Regions from separate parts of the Streptomyces sp. NBC_01433 genome, predicted to be linked through region 1. Evidence: riboswitches for the same ligand, from Rfam matches in the RefSeq annotation. Region 1 holds a riboswitch; the other holds the start of a gene.
The links. A riboswitch is a leader RNA that binds a small molecule or an ion and turns the genes downstream of it on or off. The one in region 1 is predicted to bind cobalamin.
Positions count from the first base shown of each region.

Region 2: it holds a riboswitch for cobalamin, as region 1 does, so the genes downstream of both, OG413_RS19820 (prenyltransferase/squalene oxidase repeat-containing protein) here and OG413_RS03485 (ribonucleoside-diphosphate reductase subunit alpha) in region 1, are expected to answer to the same signal.

Region 1 is NZ_JAPEPM010000001.1:805,884-814,305, reverse strand. Features, by position in the region: gene OG413_RS03490 (ribonucleotide-diphosphate reductase subunit beta) at 1-693, opposite strand, end outside; gene OG413_RS03485 (ribonucleoside-diphosphate reductase subunit alpha) at 693-3,101, opposite strand; cobalamin riboswitch at 3,246-3,375, opposite strand; gene mctP (monocarboxylate uptake permease MctP) at 3,609-5,243, opposite strand; gene OG413_RS03475 (DUF3311 domain-containing protein) at 5,240-5,494, opposite strand; gene OG413_RS03470 (GntR family transcriptional regulator) at 5,855-6,619, opposite strand; gene OG413_RS03465 (sugar ABC transporter substrate-binding protein) at 6,899-8,197, shown strand; gene OG413_RS03460 (carbohydrate ABC transporter permease) at 8,309-8,422, shown strand, end outside.
Region 2 is NZ_JAPEPM010000001.1:4,405,325-4,413,746, forward strand. Features, by position in the region: gene OG413_RS19810 (energy-coupling factor transporter transmembrane component T) at 1-591, opposite strand, end outside; gene OG413_RS19815 (SCO2322 family protein) at 588-1,247, opposite strand; gene OG413_RS19820 (prenyltransferase/squalene oxidase repeat-containing protein) at 1,418-2,674, opposite strand; cobalamin riboswitch at 2,782-2,912, opposite strand; gene OG413_RS19825 (MBL fold metallo-hydrolase) at 2,951-3,988, opposite strand; gene OG413_RS19830 (aldehyde dehydrogenase) at 4,205-5,665, shown strand; gene OG413_RS19835 (ferredoxin) at 5,665-5,898, shown strand; gene OG413_RS19840 (hypothetical protein) at 6,070-6,549, shown strand; gene OG413_RS19845 (3-hydroxybutyrate dehydrogenase) at 6,804-7,601, shown strand; gene OG413_RS19850 (GAF domain-containing protein) at 7,722-8,422, shown strand, end outside.

The DNA.
Region 1 (8,422 bases):
CTCCTCCTTGCGGACGGTGTCCACGACCTCGAACGCGAAGTTCATGTGCATGGTCTCGTCACGGAAAACCCAGTTGGTGCCCGTGGCGAGGCCGTGCAGCAGGCCGCGCGAGCGGAACCAGTAGACGTACGCGAAGGCGCCGTAGAAGAACAGCCCCTCGATGCACGCCGCGAAGCAGATCAGGTTCAGCAGGAAGCGGCGGCGGTCCGCCTTCGTCTCCAGCCGGTCGATCTTCTCGACCGAATCCATCCACCTGAAGCAGAACTGCGCCTTCTCGCGGATGGAGGGGATCTCCTCGACCGCGTCGAACGCCGCCGCCCGGTCGTCCGGGTCGGGCAGATACGTGTCGAGCAGCGTCAGATAGAACTGGACGTGCACGGCCTCCTCGAAGAGCTGCCGCGACAGATACAGCCGCGCCTCCGGGGAGTTGATGTGCTTGTACAGCGTCAGCACGAGGTTGTTGGAGACGATCGAGTCACCGGTCGCGAAGAACGCCACCAGCCGGCCGATCATGTGCTGCTCGCCGGGGGAGAGCTTGGCGAGGTCGGCGACGTCGGAGTGCAGGTCGACCTCCTCCACCGTCCAGGTGTTCTTGATCGCGTCCCGGTAGCGCTCGTAGAAGTCCGGGTAGCGCATCGGCCGCAGGGTCAGTTCGAAGCCCGGGTCGAGCAGGTTCTTGTCGTTGGAGCTCATTACTGGCAGGCCTCGCAGGACTCGGGGTTTTCCAGGGAGCAGGCGATGGCGTCCGCGTCGGGAGCCTGGGCCTGCTGTACGGGGATGGGGGCGGTGGCGGACGCGGAACCGGACGCGGCACGGGCGATCCGGGTCGCCGGGCGCGAGCGCAGGTAGTACGTCGTCTTCAGCCCCTGCTTCCAGGCGTACGCGTACATCGAGGAGAGCTTGCCGATCGTCGGCGTCTCCAGGAACAGGTTCAGCGACTGGCTCTGGTCGAGGAACGGCGTACGCGCCGCCGCCATGTCGATCAGGCCGCGCTGCGGGATCTCCCACGCGGTGCGGTACAGCGCCCGCACGTCCTCGGGGATCCAGGCGAAGCCCTGCACGGAACCGCTCGCCTCGCGCAGCGCCTCACGGGTCCGGGCGTCCCAGACGCCGAGCTGCTTCAGCTCGTCCACCAGATAGGCGTTGACCTGGAGGAACTCACCGCTGAGCGTCTCGCGCTTGAACAGGTTGGACACCTGCGGCTCGATGCACTCGTACACCCCGGCGATCGAGGCGATCGTGGCGGTCGGCGCGATGGCCAGCAGCAGCGAGTTGCGCATCCCGGTCTTCGCGACGCGGGCGCGCAGGGCCTCCCAGCGCTCCGGCCAGTTCAGCGCGGTGTCGTAGTGGTCGGGGTGCAGCACGCCGCGCGCGGTCCGGGTCTCGGCCCAGGCCGGGAGCGGGCCCGAGCGCTCGGCGAGGTCGCAGGACGCCTCGTACGCCGCGAGCATGATGCGCTCGGAGATCCGCGTCGACAGGGCCCGCGCCTCGGGGGAGTCGAAGGGCAGCCGGAGCTGGAAGAAGACGTCCTGGAGGCCCATCGCGCCCAGGCCCACCGGGCGCCAGCGGGCGTTGGAGCGCCCGGCCTGCTCGGTCGGGTAGAAGTTGATGTCGACGACCCGGTCCAGGAAGGTCACGGCGGTGCGCACGGTGGCGTCCAGCCGCTCCCAGTCGATGGACCCGTCCGCGACGAACGACCCCAGGTTGACCGAGCCGAGGTTGCAGACGGCCGTCTCGCCGTCGTCGGTGACTTCGAGGATCTCGGTGCACAGGTTCGACGAGTGGACGACGCGGCCCGGCTCGGCGGTCTGGTTGGCCGTCCGGTTGGAGGCGTCCTTGAACGTCATCCAGCCCTGGCCGGTCTGCGCGAGCGTACGCATCATCCGGCCGTACAGGTCACGCGCGGGCATCGTCTTGCGGGCCAGCCCCGACGCCTCCGCCGCACGGTAGGCCGCGTCGAACCCGTCGCCCCACAGGTCCACCAGCTCGGGCACATCGGCGGGCGAGAACAGCGACCACTGCCCGTCCGTGTCGACCCGGCGCATGAACTCGTCCGGGATCCAGTGCGCCAGGTTGAGGTTGTGCGTACGCCGCTGGTCCTCACCCGTGTTGTCGCGCAGCTCCAGGAACTCCTCGATGTCCGCGTGCCAGGTCTCCAGGTAGACGGCGGCGGCGCCCTTGCGGCGGCCCCCCTGGTTGACCGCGGCGACCGAGGCGTCGAGCGTCTTCAGGAACGGCACGATGCCGTTGGAGTGCCCGTTGGTGCCCCGGATCAGCGAACCGCGGGCGCGGATACGGGAGTACGAGAGGCCGATGCCGCCCGCGTGCTTGGAGAGCCGCGCCACCTGGTGGTAGCGGTCGTAGATCGAGTCCAGCTCGTCCTTGGGCGAGTCCAGCAGATAGCAGGAGGACATCTGCGGGTGCCGGGTGCCGGAGTTGAAGAGCGTGGGGGAGGAGGGCAGGTAGTCCAGCCGGCTCATCAGGCCGTACAGCGCCGCGACCTCGTCCAGCGCGCGCACGGTCTCGTCCTCGGCCAGACCGGCCGCGACCCGCAGCATGAAGTGCTGCGGCGTCTCGATGACCTGGCGGGTGTGCGGGTGGCGCAGCAGATAGCGGCTGTGCAGCGTCCGCAGCCCGAAGTAGCCGAAGCGGTCGTCCGCGCCGTCGGCCAGCGACCGCTCGACCAGCGCGTCGAGCGCGGCCGCGTGCAGCGCCACGAAGGCGGCCGTACGGTCGGCGATCAGGCCCTCGCGGTGTCCCACGGCGACCGAGGCGGAGAACGACAGCGCGCCCTGTCCGGCGGCCTCGTCGGCGATGGAACGGCTCAGCAGCCGGGCGGCGAGCCGGGAGTACGCCGGGTCCTCGGAGATCAGGCCCGCGGCCGCCTCGGTGGCCAGCGAACGCAGCTCGGCCTCGTCCGACCGGGCGTTGCGGCCGCGCAGCGCGGCGGCGGCGACCCGTCCGGGGTCGGTGTCGGGCAGATCGACGGTGAGGTCGGTCAGGGTCCGCAGGAGTGCGGTCCCCGGCGCGTCGGTCGTGGCTTCCGTCGCCTCGGCGGCTGCGGCGGAGGCTGAAACCGGATCGGCTGGCGCGATGGTCACTGGGCTTTCCCTCGCTCGGCGGGGGCCGGGCGGAGAGCGGGGCAGCCGGGCAGCGCGAAGCCCGGAGCGGGGCAGCACTGCGTACGGCGTCCACCGGCCCATCCGCGAGGCCCGGACGTCTTGGCGTCCGGTTCGGTCGAGCCGGACGCGCTGTCGACAGGTCGTCGGACTTCGGGTGTGCAAAAGCACACTGAATACACCGTTGCGGGACAGTTCCGGATTCGCACCGGATTCCCCTGCGACGACAGCGAGCACGAGCATACATGTGGGGGCCGCCCGATGAGGCAGCCCCCACATGTTGTGTCGCGAGGTGTGTTGAGCCCTGACGGAGCGTCGGCCGGAGGGCCTCCGGCGGCAGGCCGGGAAGGGGCTTCCAGCCCCGCTGGGAGCCCCGTACGGGGCCGTTCCGCCCACTCCCGCGTCGTTGTCCGGGGCGCCGGAAAGCGTGCGGGCCGCCGCGCCCCCCAGGGGGAGACGTGACGGCCCGCGTACCGCTGATACGGGGGGTCAGTGACCGCCCGGCGCACCCGCCGTCGCGGGCGGCAGCGTCGCCTTGACGCCCGCGTCGCCGACATCCGCCGTGTAGTCGGCGGGGGAGGTCTCGTCGACCCCCGCCGGGGCCTTCAGCGCGTTCAGGACGAGGGTCAGGACGATCACGACGACGACGTTCAGCACGAACGCCGTCAGCCCGATGTAGCCGATCTCGCCGATGCCCGGGATCTCCTTCGACGACCCGCCGAAGTGCTTCTGCGTGGGACTGGCCACGCCGTACGCGGCGACCGTCCCGTACAGCATGCCGACCGCCCAGCCCGCGATCAGCGCCCAGCGGTGGAACCACCGGGTGAAGAGACCGCCGACCAGGGCCGGCATCGTCTGGAGGATCCAGATGCCGCCCAGCAGCTGGAAATTGATCGCGACCGTCTTGTCCATGGTCAGGACGAAGGCCAGCGCCCCGACCTTGACCAGCAGCGAGACCAGCTTGGAGACCTTCGTCTCCTGCGCGGGTGTCGCGTCGGGCTTCAGGAAGTCCTTGTAGATGTTGCGGGTGAAGAGGTTGGCCGCGGCGATGGACATGATCGCCGCGGGCACCAGCGCGCCGATGCCGATGGCGGCGAAGGCCACGCCCGCGAACCAGTCGGGGAACATGTTCTCGAACAGCTGCGGGATGGCCAGCTGACCGTTGTCCACCTTGACCCCGGCGGCGATCGCCATGAAGCCGAGCAGCGCCAGCAGGCCCAGCATCAGCGAGTACAGCGGCAGGATCGTGGTGTTGCGCCGGATCACCTCACGGCTGCGGCTGGAGAGCGTCGCCGTGATCGAGTGCGGGTACATGAAGAGCGCCAGCGCCGAGCCCAGGGCCAGGGTGGCGTACCCCCATTGGCCCATGTCGCCGGGGACCAGGGCGCCGCGCGGCTGGCCGGTCGCCGGGTTCTTCTGCGCGAACGCCTCGCCCGCCTTGGCGAAGATGTCGTCGAACCCGCCCAGCTTGATCGGGATGTAGATGATCGCCACCACGATGACCAGGTAGATCAGGCCGTCCTTGACGAACGCGATCAGCGCGGGCGCGCGCAGCCCGGACGAGTAGGTGTACGCGGCGAGCACCGCGAACGCGATGAGCAGCGGCAGGTCCTTGATGAACCAGTGCGTGGTCTCCCCGCCGCCCACGCCCATGACGTCCAGCACCGCCTGGATGCCGACGAGTTGGAGCGCGATGTACGGCATCGTGGCGAGGATGCCGGTGACGGCGACCGCCAGCGAGAGCCCCTTCGAGCCGAAGCGGCCGCGGACGAAGTCCGAGGTGGTGACGTAGCCGTGCTTGTGCGACACCGACCACAGACGCGGCAGGAAGGTGAAGATCAGCGGGTAGACGAGGATCGTGTACGGAACCGCGAAGAAGCCCGCCGCGCCCGCCGCGTAGATCGCCGCCGGGACGGCGACGAAGGTGTAGGCCGTGTAGAGGTCGCCACCCAGCAGGAACCAGGTGACCCAGGTGCCGAACGACCGCCCGCCCAGACCCCATTCGTCCAGGCTCGCCTCGTTCTCGGCCCTGCGCCAGCGGGCGGCCATGAAGCCGATGACCGTGACGGCCAGGAAGAAGAAGATGAAGACGCCGAGCGCGACGCCGTTCACGCCGTCCTTCATGCGGAAGCACCGCCCTTGCGGGCGCGCTGGTCACGCTGCCACAGCTTGTACGCGACCATCGTCAGCGCGGTCGAGATGAGCACCCAGAGCATCTGGTACCAGTAGAAGAACGGGATGCCGATGAACGTCGGCTCGACCTTCGCGTACGAACTCACCCACAGCATCGCCACGAACGGCGCGACGAGGCAGAGAGCGATCACCACTCTCATGGGTGTGACCGTGGGTGGTTTCGCCTCGGTGTCTTCTGGCATGTGGTGACTCCGTCCCCTCGCTGACCACCGGCGGCAATGGGCGGGGAATCCGGGCGGGCTGTCCGGCCGGCGTCACCCCCTGTGCCCAGTGCGGTCCGGCAACGGTGATGTATCGGAGGGAGTCACGTACGCGGGCGCGATCCGGTTCACCCGGCGCGCGATCCGTTTCATCCGGTCGGGTGATCCGGATCGCGCGCCGGGGACCGGGCAAACGAATTCGGGGCGCTCGCCCGCGATGTCGCGGGCTGCCTGCCCCATCCGGCGGTGATCGCGGGGGACTTCAACGCCACCCCGGCGGCCGGGGGAGTCCCCCGGCCGCCGTACCTGCCCGTCGTCCGTCCCCCATCGGGGCGAACGGCCTCAGTCCGTGGGCCGCTTCAGCCTGGCGACGAACTTGTACCGGTCGCCGCGGTACACCGAGCGCACCCACTCCACCGGTTCGCCCTGCCCGTCGATCGAGTGGCGGGACAGCATCAGCATCGGAAGGCCCACGTCCGTACCGAGCAGACCCGCCTCGCGCGGTGTGGCCAGCGACGTCTCGATGGTCTCCTCGGCCTCGGCCAGCCGGACGTCGTACACCTCGGCGAGCGCGGTGTAGAGCGAGGTGTACTTCACCAGCGAACGGCGCAGCGCCGGGAAGCGTTTGGCCGAAAGGTGTGTGGTCTCGATCGCCATCGGCTCGCCACTGGCCAGCCGCAGACGCTCGATCCGCAGCACCCGTCCGCCCGCCGTGATGTCCAGCAGACCGGCGAGCGTGTCGTCGGCCGTGACATAGCCGATGTCCAGCAACTGAGACGTCGGCTCCAGTCCCTGGGCACGCATGTCCTCGGTGTACGAGGTCAGTTGGAGCGCCTGGGAGACCTTCGGCTTGGCGACGAAGGTGCCCTTGCCCTGGATGCGTTCCAGCCGGCCCTCGACCACCAGCTCCTGGAGAGCCTGGCGCACGGTGGTGCGCGAGGTGTCGAACTCGGCGGCCAGGGTGCGTTCGGGCGGCACTGGTGTACCCGGTGGCAGGGTGTCGGTCATGTCGAGGAGATGGCGCTTGAGCCGGTAGTACTTCGGTACGCGCGCAGTGCGCGTTCCCGCACCGGTCTCGTTCCCCGAACTGCCCCCGTCGGCGCCCATGGCCCGCCTTCCCGACTGCTGCGTTGCTGCCGTCACCGGCTCCTCCGTCTGTCGCGGCTCACATGGTGGCACGGTCCCGTCACGGGTCCTCGCCCTCCCTTAGGTGTCGGTCCTATAACGGACGCGAGTGCACTTCTTATACACCCTTGACACCCCTAAAGGTCTAGGCCAAGCTCCCGGTACTGGTCTAAACCATTAAAGACCAGGTCCAGCCCCAGCAGTACTCGTCGAATGTCTTCGCGGTGGGCGGGGTTGCAGCATCCCTGAGGAGGGTTTGGCGTGAAGCGCAAGCTCATCGCGGCGATCGGCGTCGCGGGCATGTTGGTTTCGATTGCGGCATGCGGATCCGATGACAAAGCATCGTCGCAGGACCCGAAGGACCGCAAGGAGAACCTGACGGTCTGGCTGATGGGCGACGCCCAGTCGACCTGGCCGGAACTCGTCAAGGACGTCAACGCCCAGTTCAAGAAGAAGTACCCCGGCGTCACCGTCAAGATTCAGTACCAGCAGTGGGCCGACAAGGTCAAGAAGCTTGACACCTCCCTCGGTGGCGACAAGTTCCCGGACGTTGTCGAGCTCGGCAACACCGAGACCATGCAGTACATCCTCAATGGTGCGCTCGCGGAGATCGACCCCAAGAAGTACGAGAACTCGGACACCTGGATCAAGGGTCTGAAGGACACGTGTTCCTTCGAGGGCAAGAGCTACTGCGTCCCCTACTACGCCAGTGCCCGCCTCGCCGTCTACAACAAGGACATGCTGAAGGCCGGCACCGGCAGCGACGTCCTCCCGCAGACCGAGGACGAGTTCCTCAAGGCCATGGACAAGGTCCAGGCCGAGCTGGCCAAGAAGGACAAGCGCGCCTCGTCCCTCTACTACCCGGGCCGTTACTGGTACGCCGCCATGTCCTACGTCGCGGCCACCGGTGGGCAGATAGCCAAGTACGACGAGGGCACCAAGGAGTGGAAGGCCACTCTCTCCACGCCCGAGGCGCAGCGCGGCATCACCCACTACATCGACCTGATCAAGAAGTACAACAAGGCCGACCAGACGAAGGACGAGCAGGACCACGCCAACGTCATGGCCAACGAGAAGGCCGCGGTCATCTATGGCCAGGCCTGGGAGGCCGGCAGCGTCACCACGGGCGAGAACGGCAACCCGAAGCTTGAGGGCAAGATCGCCACGGCCGGTATGCCCGGCCCGGACGGCAAGGCGCTCCCGTCCTTCATCGGCGGCTCGGACCTGGCGGTCATCTCCAAGTCCAAGGTCCAGGACCTCGGCGAGGAGTGGATCTCCCTCTTCACCAGCGCGAAGTCCATGGACGTCCTCGCGTCGAAGAACATCCTCCCCAACAACGAGAAGCAGCTTGAGCCGCTGAAGGCCAAGCCGGAGACGGCCGCCATCGCCAACGCGGTGCCGGACGCCTGGTTCACGCCGATCGCCCCGGGCTGGGCCTCGGTCGAGAAGGAGGAGATCCTGGAGAACCTGCTCCTGGAGATCCTCAAGGGCAAGTCCGTCGCCGACGCCACCAAGAAGGCCGACGGCGAGATCAACGCTCTGATCAACAAGAAGGCCTGAGCCTTCTGATCGCCGGGCGGGGGCCCGGCACTGTGCCGGGCCCCCGCTCCTTCAGCTCAAGAACGCCGTGATTTCCGGGGGTTGCCTCGGACCGCGATGGAAGGTCGCCACGTGACTGCCGCCGACACCAAGGCCGCCGGGCCACCGGTCTCCCCAACACGTGATCCTCAAGTGACCGGGCCCCGGCTGTCCGACGAGGACGGCACCGGGCCCCGTGTACAGAAG
Region 2 (8,422 bases), 3.6 Mb from region 1:
CCGCCGCGCGGTGCGCAGCCGCACCACGTCGGCCACCATGTTCGGCGCGAAGGTCATCGCGACGACGACGGCGACCCCCACCTCATACAGCGCGCCCGGCAGCGACTTCAGCAGCCGGGCCGGGTTGGCCAGTGAGTTCGCCGCGCCGACACAGATCAGCAGGGTCGCCAGCTTGGCCCCGTCGTACAGCGCGAAGAGCAGCTGCTCGGCGGTGACCCGGCCACCGATCCTGACCCCCTTCGCCCAGTCGGGCAGGGGCACTTCGGGCAGGGTGAACACGGTGTGCGTCCCCGGGATCGGCGAACCGAGGAACACCGAGAACAGCAGCCGCACCCCGACGACGAAGAGTCCGAGCTTGATGAACGCCCCGTACGAACGGGCCCACGGCGCGTCCGTACGGCGCGCCGCCACCACATAGCCCGCCACGCCGACCAGCAGTCCGAGCAGCAGCGGGTTGGTGGTCCGCGAAGCCGCCGTGGCCAGTCCCAGCGCCCACAGCCACCACGCCCCGGCGGGCAGCGCGTTGCCGCGGTCGGCCTCGGGCGCCCGCAGCGAACGGTGGAGCCGGGCCGTGCCGGTGGGGCGGGTCATCGGCGGCGGCGGGCCTGGAGGACGGCGGCGATCCCGAGCAGCAGTACGGCGCCGACACCGACCAGCACACCGGCCGAGGGCAGGCTGCCGCCGTTCCCGTCGGCGTCGTTCCCGGCGGCGGCGGACGCCGAGTCCGGGGTCGAATCCCCGGGCGCGGTCGACTTCTTGCCGCCGTCACCGCTTCCGTCACCGTCGCTGTCGCCGGAGACCTGGTCCCCGCAGCCCGATGCCGGATAGCCGGAGATCGCGCAGAGCAGCGCGTCACCGCTGTACCGCAGCGGCTTCGCCACCGAGGCGAGCGCCTCCGCGGTGCTCGCGTCCGGTCCGACCCGCGCACACGCGGTACGCGGCGCGGGCGGCGTCTCCCCGTCGGGGGCGTCCGCCGCCGTACCGGAGTCGATCACCAGCGCGACCCGCTTGGTGCCGTCCTCGGCGGGGGTGCCCGCACAGATCGCCCCGAAGTCGGGGGCCCGGCGCGGCCGGGCCGCGTCCTGGGAGTCCTGGCTCACGGAGAACCGGAAGCCCTGCACCGTGCCGTCGTCCGGGCGGACCAGGGACGGCCCCTGGGTGGCGTACTCCCAGGTCTTGCCGTTGCCCTCCCAGAACGACCAGTAGCGGTATCCGGCCGCGTGCGCCGTCCCGGCACCCAGCAGCATCGACACGGTCGCGGCGACGGCGAGCACCAGAGCGGCGGTCAGCGCGCCGACGCGCGTGACGGCCGGTGCGCAGGCCCGCACAACAGCCCGCACAACAGCCCCCGCGACAGTCGGAGCGGTGGTCGGAGCGGTGGTCGGTGTCCGGAGCGGTGATCCGCCCCGCGCGCGCCTCACAGCCGCGCGTTCTTCCCACGCCGGCTGATCAGGAAACCGATGCCGACGCCGACGACGAGGCCGATGCCGACCAGCCACCAGACGCCGAGCGCGCCGTCGTCGCTGCTGGTGTCGCCCTTCGGCTGCTGGCCGCTCGCGGTCGGTGAGGGGGCGGCGGTGGCGGCGGGAGCCGGGCCGGTCGCGTTGAGCTGCTTGACGAGGTCGACACCGCCGAAGTCACGGGCGTCCGTGCCGGTCGCGTGCGCGGCGAGGATCAGCTGGGCGGTCGCGGCGGGTCCGCCCTCCCGCGCCCAGCTCTTCGCGTTCTTCTCCAGCCACTGGACCGAGGCGGCCGCCTTGTCCTTGTGACCGGAGGCGGCCAGGGCGGCGACCGCGTCCGCGGTGTTGCCGAAGTCGGGCTTCGGTGCCGTGTCGTCGGCGCCCGGCATCGGCGGCAGGTTCAGGTGGGGCGATGCGCCGAGGGCGCCCGCGAGGTAGTGGGCCCCGTTCTGCGCGGTCTGCTCCGGGGTGAGGCCGGTGCCCTTCGTGCAGACGGGGTCCTTCACCGCGTTGGAGTTCCCGACGGCGAGGCCCTTGCCCATCGCGCCGAGCACCCCGGCGGCCGTGGCGTCCGCGTTGGCGGTGAGCTTGCCGTCCTTGCCGGGCTGGTAGGCGAACGCGCCGCCGTCCTTGCCGCCGCACGGGATGGCGAAGCTCTGGAGTGCGGCGTAGGGGGTGCGGCCGCCGTCGGTGGTGACGTCGCCCAGCAGGAGGCCCGCCCGTGCGAGGGCACCGATCACGACGGCGGTGGAGTTGGCGTCGCTCGGGCTGCCCGCGTTGTAGCCCCACCCGCCGTCCTCGTTCTGGACCGACTTCAGCCAGGTGACGCCGTTGTCGACGGCCTCACGGTGCACGGCGAGCTCGACGAGCGCCTGGACGGCGGCGGCGGTGGCGTTGGTGTCCATCACGGTCGACGCGTCGCACGGCTTGCCGGCGTCCCGGTACGCGGGGAAGGCACCGCTGTCGCACTGTTGGCCCACCAGCCACTCCACCGACTGCGTGGCCGGCGTGACGTACTCGACCTTCTGGGCGAGGAAGGCCAGCGACTGCCGCCAGACCCCGTCGTACGTCGGGTCCCCGGTGCCGTACAGGCCCGGCGGGAGATCGGCCTTCGCGGACGGCGAAGGGCTCGGCGCGGCGACCGCGGCGGGGGCGGCGGCGGCCAGGAGTACGGCGGTGGTCACGAGCGCGCTGACGCTGCGTCGTACGGTCATGGCTGGCTGGGCCTCTCCTGCGAGGGCCGGGCACGGGCACACCGAGGCACCGGGCTCCGGCCCCGTATACCTCGACGGTGCCGGCCACCGGGGTCCCGGTGGCACGAGCCGGTCACGCTCCGGCAGGGTGGTCCGGCTCACCGCCGGTGCGGCGGCTCACGGTTGCGCGGTCAGCGCCGGATTCGCACCGGCTTCCCCCTGTACGGGCATGATGACGACCTGCTCACTCTACCGGGGCGCGCGGGACCTCCCTCGCGGCCGGGCCGGAGGGCTCCGTCACACCGCGACGTACGTCACCGGGTCGCCGCCCACCACCGCCTCCGCACGCCCCAGCTTCACCAGGCGCCGCAGATGGGACTCGGCCTCGGAGACGGCGATGGACCGCGAGGTGTGCGGGATCTGCGCCCAGGGCCGGTTCCACTCCATCCGCTCGGCCAGCTGCCACGGGGTGAGCGGCACGGCGAGCAGCGCCAGCAGCCCGGTCAGCCGGTCCTCGTGGTGCTCCAGCAGCTCCCGTACGCGCCCCGCGGCGTCCGTGAACGCGTACTGGTGCGCGGGCAGCACCTCGGCGACCCCGAGCCGGCCGATCCGTTCCAGCGAGTCGAGGTAGTCGCCGAGCGGGTCGGTGACCGTGGTGTCGTCCGGGTCCTCGTACAGCCCGATGTGCGGGCTGATCCCGGGCAGCAGATGGTCACCGGAGAACAGCCGTCCCCGGCCGGGCAGACCCGCAGGGTGGTCCTCCTCCAGGTGCAGGCAGACATGGCCGGGGGTGTGCCCCGGGGTCCAGATCGCCCGCACCCGGCGCCCCGCGAGGTCCAGCAGCTCGCCCGGCACGATCTCCCGGTCCGGCAGCGCGGCACCCAGGCCGGGCAGCGTGCGCATCCGGCCCCTCTCGCGGGCGGCGCGCAGCGGGGCGAGGTGCTCCTCGGGGGCGCCGACCGCGGCGAGCTTCTCCGTGAGGTACGCCAGCCAGGCGGCGGGTTGCGTCGCGCGGGTGCGGCGGACGATCTCGGTGTCCGCCGCGTGCATCGCGATCCAGGCCCCGGACGCCTCGCGGACCTGGCCGGAGAGCCCGTGGTGGTCGGGGTGGTGGTGGGTGATGACGATGCCGTGGATGTCGGCGACGGCGACACCGAGCGCGGCGAGCCCCGCGACGAGGGTGTCCCAGGCCGCCGGGTCGTCCCAGCCGGTGTCGACCAGGACCGGGCCCCGGTCGGTGTCGACGAGGTGCACGAGGGTGTGGCCGAGGGGATTGTCCGGGATCGGCACCTTGATGCTGTGGACGCCTCCGCCGTGGTCGGTCACCTGCGTCATGGGCTCCCCCAAATCTCTGTCCCCGCCGTCCGTCCGGACGTCGGGGATGTCTCCGGACGACTCGGTGATCCCCCGGTGTGCGCCGGACTCACTGTAACGAGAACTTGTTGCAGCCGTGGACTCCTGGAACGGTAACTGGTATCAGTTCTGACACCTAGTCAGATGCGCTGGTCGGATGCGCAGTCAGGTACGTGCCGGTCGCGGGAGGCAGCAGCCATGACGGAGTTCGTGGAACACGGAAAACTGTTCATCGGCGGGGAGTTGACCGATCCGCTCGGCAGCGACGTCATCGAGGTGATCTCGCCGCACACGGAACAGGTCATCGGCCGCGTCCCGCACGCGTGCGAGGCCGATGTGGACCGCGCCGTCGCCGCCGCCCGCCGGGCCTTCGACGAGGGGCCCTGGCCGCGGATGACCGTGGACGAGCGGATCGAGGTGATCACGCGGATCAAGGACGCCTTCGCCGTACGTTACGAGGAGTTCGCCCGCGTCATCAGCTCGCAGAACGGCACCCCCTACAGCTCCAGCGTCATGGTGCAGGCGCTCGCCGCGATGATGGTCTGGGACTCGGCACTCACGGTCGCCCGTTCCTTCCCGTACGAGGAACGGCGCGACGGAGCCCTCGGACCGCTGCTCGTGCGCCGCGAACCGGTCGGGGTGGTCGCGGCGGTCGTGCCGTGGAACGTCCCGCAGTTCACCGCAGCCGCCAAACTCGCGCCCGCCCTGCTCGCGGGCTGCTCCGCCGTGCTCAAGGTCTCGCCCGAAACGCCCCTGGACGCCTACATCCTGGCCGAGATCGCCGCCGGGGCGGGGCTGCCGGAGGGCGTCCTGTCGATCCTGCCCGCCGACCGCGAGGTCAGCGAGTACCTGGTCGGGCACCCCGGCGTCGACAAGGTCTCCTTCACCGGCTCGGTCGCCGCCGGACGCCGGGTCATGGAGGTCGCCTCCCGCAACCTGACCCGCGTCACCCTGGAACTGGGCGGCAAGTCCGCCGCCGTGATCCTCCCGGACGCGGATCTGGACGCCGCCGTCGCGGGCATCGTCCCCTTCGCCTGGATGATCAACGGCCAGGCGTGCGTGGCCCAGACCCGCATCCTCGCCCCGCGCTCCCGCTACGAGGAGATCGCCGAGGCGTTCGCGGCGGCGGCCGGAGCGCTCAAGATCGGCGACCCGCTCGACCCGGCGACCGAAATCGGCCCGCTGGTGGCGCAACGCCAGCAGCGGCGCTCCCTCGACTACATCCGCATCGGCCAGGAGGAAGGCGCCAAGATCCTGACCGGCGGCAGCCGCCCGGCCGCCCAGGAACGCGGCTGGTACGTCGAACCGACCCTGTTCGGCGATGTCGACAACTCCATGCGCATCGCCCGCGAGGAGATCTTCGGCCCGGTCATCTGCCTGCTCCCGTACGGGGACGAGGAGGAGGCGGTACGCATCGCCGACGACTCCGAGTACGGGCTCAGCGGCAGCGTATGGACCGCCGATACCGAACGTGGCATCGACATCGCCCGCCGGATCAGGACGGGCACGTACAGCGTGAACACCTTCAGCCTCGACATGCTCGGCCCGTTCGGCGGCTACAAGAACTCGGGTCTGGGGCGGGAGTTCGGGCCCGAGGGGTACGGCGAGTACTTCGAGCACAAGATGATCCACCTGCCGGCCGGATACCAGGGGGCGTGATGGGAGACCGCTGGCACGTGGAGGTCGACCGGAGCGTCTGCATCGGCTCCGGTATGTGCGTCAACCACGCCCCGGAGGGCTTCCGGCTGGACTCCGCCCGGCAGTCCCACCCCGCCGAAGCGTCGAGCGACGCCAACGAGAAGGTCCTGGCGGCGGCGGAGGGCTGTCCCGTCGAGGCCATCACGCTGACCCTGCTCGGCTCGGGCGAGGTGGTGTTCCCGCCCGAGGACTGAGGGCCGCCCGCACGGTACGGCCGGTAAAAGGTACGGGCGGTAAGGGCTTCCCGCCAGGTCAGGGCGCGTGCGAAACTCCGGAAAAGATCGCACGGGCGCCCGCCCGGGAGCGAACGACCGGGCGGGGAAGCACCTGTGCGTAGGACAAGAGCGGCGGCACCGGCTGCCGTGATGAGCGCGATACTGATCGGCGTCGCGGGCTGCGGCCTCGGGGACCAGGGTGCCCGGAGCGCCCCGAAGCCGCCCCCGTCGCCCACCGCGCCGTTCACCAAGGACGCGGTGGCCAACGAGGTCGGCGCCGCGGCGGACGCCTCGGGGCTGCCGCCCGGCGACGACTCCACGGCCGGAATGCCCGAGGGGGACTGGCAGAGGTGCGTGGCACCGTGGATGGCCGACGCCCCCGCGGCGGAAGCGGCCGACGCCTTCGCCGCGACGGTCAAGACCCTGCGGAAGCGGGGCTGGAAGCTCACCACGAGCCACGCCGAGCAGGACGTCACCTTCCGTACCCTCACCAAGCGGGGGTGGAAGGTGTACGCCCGGCACTACGCGATGAACGGCTTCGGCACCGAACAGCCCGTGTCCCTCACCGCGGTGAAGGACGGCTGCGAGCTGCCCGAGGAGATCAAGGGCGACTTCCAGGACACCCTCTGACGCGCTCGGGCGGCCCGGGTGCACTGACCCGTGCGGTACGCCGAACCCGTGCGGTACGTCGAACAGATGGCGCACAGGAAGTACGTGGCCGGCGCCCGGGTGTGTGAGGCGCTGCCCTTGTGCGCCCCCGGGCGAAGGCCGCGCCGTCGCCCGGGGGCTGGCCCCGCACCATGTGCGCCGCCACCATGCCCACGTACGAGGGTGTGTGTACCGGCCCCGTGTGATGCGGGCCGCGGCGTCCTTACCCTGACGCCATGCAGACTTCCCCGAGTTCCGACCGGGCCCCCGCCCCGTCCTTTGCCGCCTACCGGTTCCTGGCCGGGCGGACCGCCCTGGTGACGGGCGGGGCGAGCGGCATCGGACGGGCGTGCGCCGAGGCGCTGGCCGCCGCGGGTGCCCGGGTGCACGTGGTGGACAAGGCAGCCGGGCCCGCGAAGGCCCTGGCCGAACGGATCGGGGGCACGGCCTGGGTGGTCGACCTCGCGGTGCCCGGGGTCGTGGACACCCTGCCCGCCGACCCGGACATCGTGGTCAACAACGCGGGCCTCCAGCACGTGGCGCCGGTGCACGAGTTCCCGCCGGAGCGTTTCGCGCTGATCCACCGCGTGATGGTGGAAACACCGTTCCGCATCTTGCGCCGCACCCTGCCCGGCATGTACGAACGCGGCTGGGGGCGCGTCGTGAACATCTCGTCCGTCCACGGACTGCGCGCCAGCCCCTTCAAGTCGGCCTATGTGTCGGCCAAGCACGCACTGGAAGGACTCAGCAAGGTGGTCGCGCTCGAAGCGGCGGAGCACGGGGTGACGAGCAACTGCGTGAGCCCCGGCTACGTACGCACGCCCCTGGTCGAGAACCAGATCGCGTCGCAGGCCCGCACCCACGGCATCACCGAGGAGGAAGTGGTGGGCCGGGTGATGCTGGAACGCAGCGCGATCAAGCGCCTGATCGAGCCCGCCGAGGTCGCCGAGGCCGTGCTGTGGCTGTGCGGGCCGCGTACCGGTCACATCACCGGCACCTCGCTCTCGATGGACGGCGGCTGGACCGCCAACTGACCCTCTCGATAAGGCACTTGTGCCCGGCCGCTGACGACCGGCTCTCCGTCCGCCGACCGTCCGACCGTCCGTCCGACCGGCCCCCGTCCCCCGCCCCGCCTCCCGAGAACGCTGGCGCCCATGTCTGCACCCTCCTCTTCCCCCTCCGCCGCGCCCTTCCTGGGCAGCCTGCTCGACCTGCTGGCCGACGACGCGCCCGCCGAGGCACTGGGTGCCGTCTCCTCGGAGGCACGGGCGGCCGGGGTACCGGCGGGCGAACTGGCCGAGGTGGAGAAGGCGGCCTCCACCGCCCTGCGGATCAGGGGCGCCCTGCGTCAGCACCGGCGCCGGGAACTCCAGCTCACCGCCCTCTTCGACACCGCGGGGGACCTGGCCGCCTCCCGAGACCTGGACGATGTGCTCAAGGCGATCGTGCGGCGGGCCAGGATGCTGCTCGGCACCGACACCGCCTACCTCACGCTCCCCGACGAGGAGGCCGGGGACACCTACATGCGGGTGACCGACGGGTCCGTGTCCGTGGTCTTCCAGCGTCTGCGCCTCGAACTCGGCGAAGGACTCGGTGGCCTGGTGGCCCAGACGGCGAGCCCGTACGCGACCCCCGACTACGGCACCGACGACCGCTTCCGCCACACCCGCGACATCAACGCCGGAGTGCTCGCGGAAGGGCTCGTCGCCATCCTGGGCGTGCCCCTGCTGCTCGGCTCCAGCCGGGGCGGTACGGGAAAGGTCATCGGCGTCCTCTTCGCCGCCGACCGCGCCCCCCGCGTCTTCAGCCCGGACGAGGTCGCCCTGCTGTGCTCACTGGCCGCACACGCCGCGAT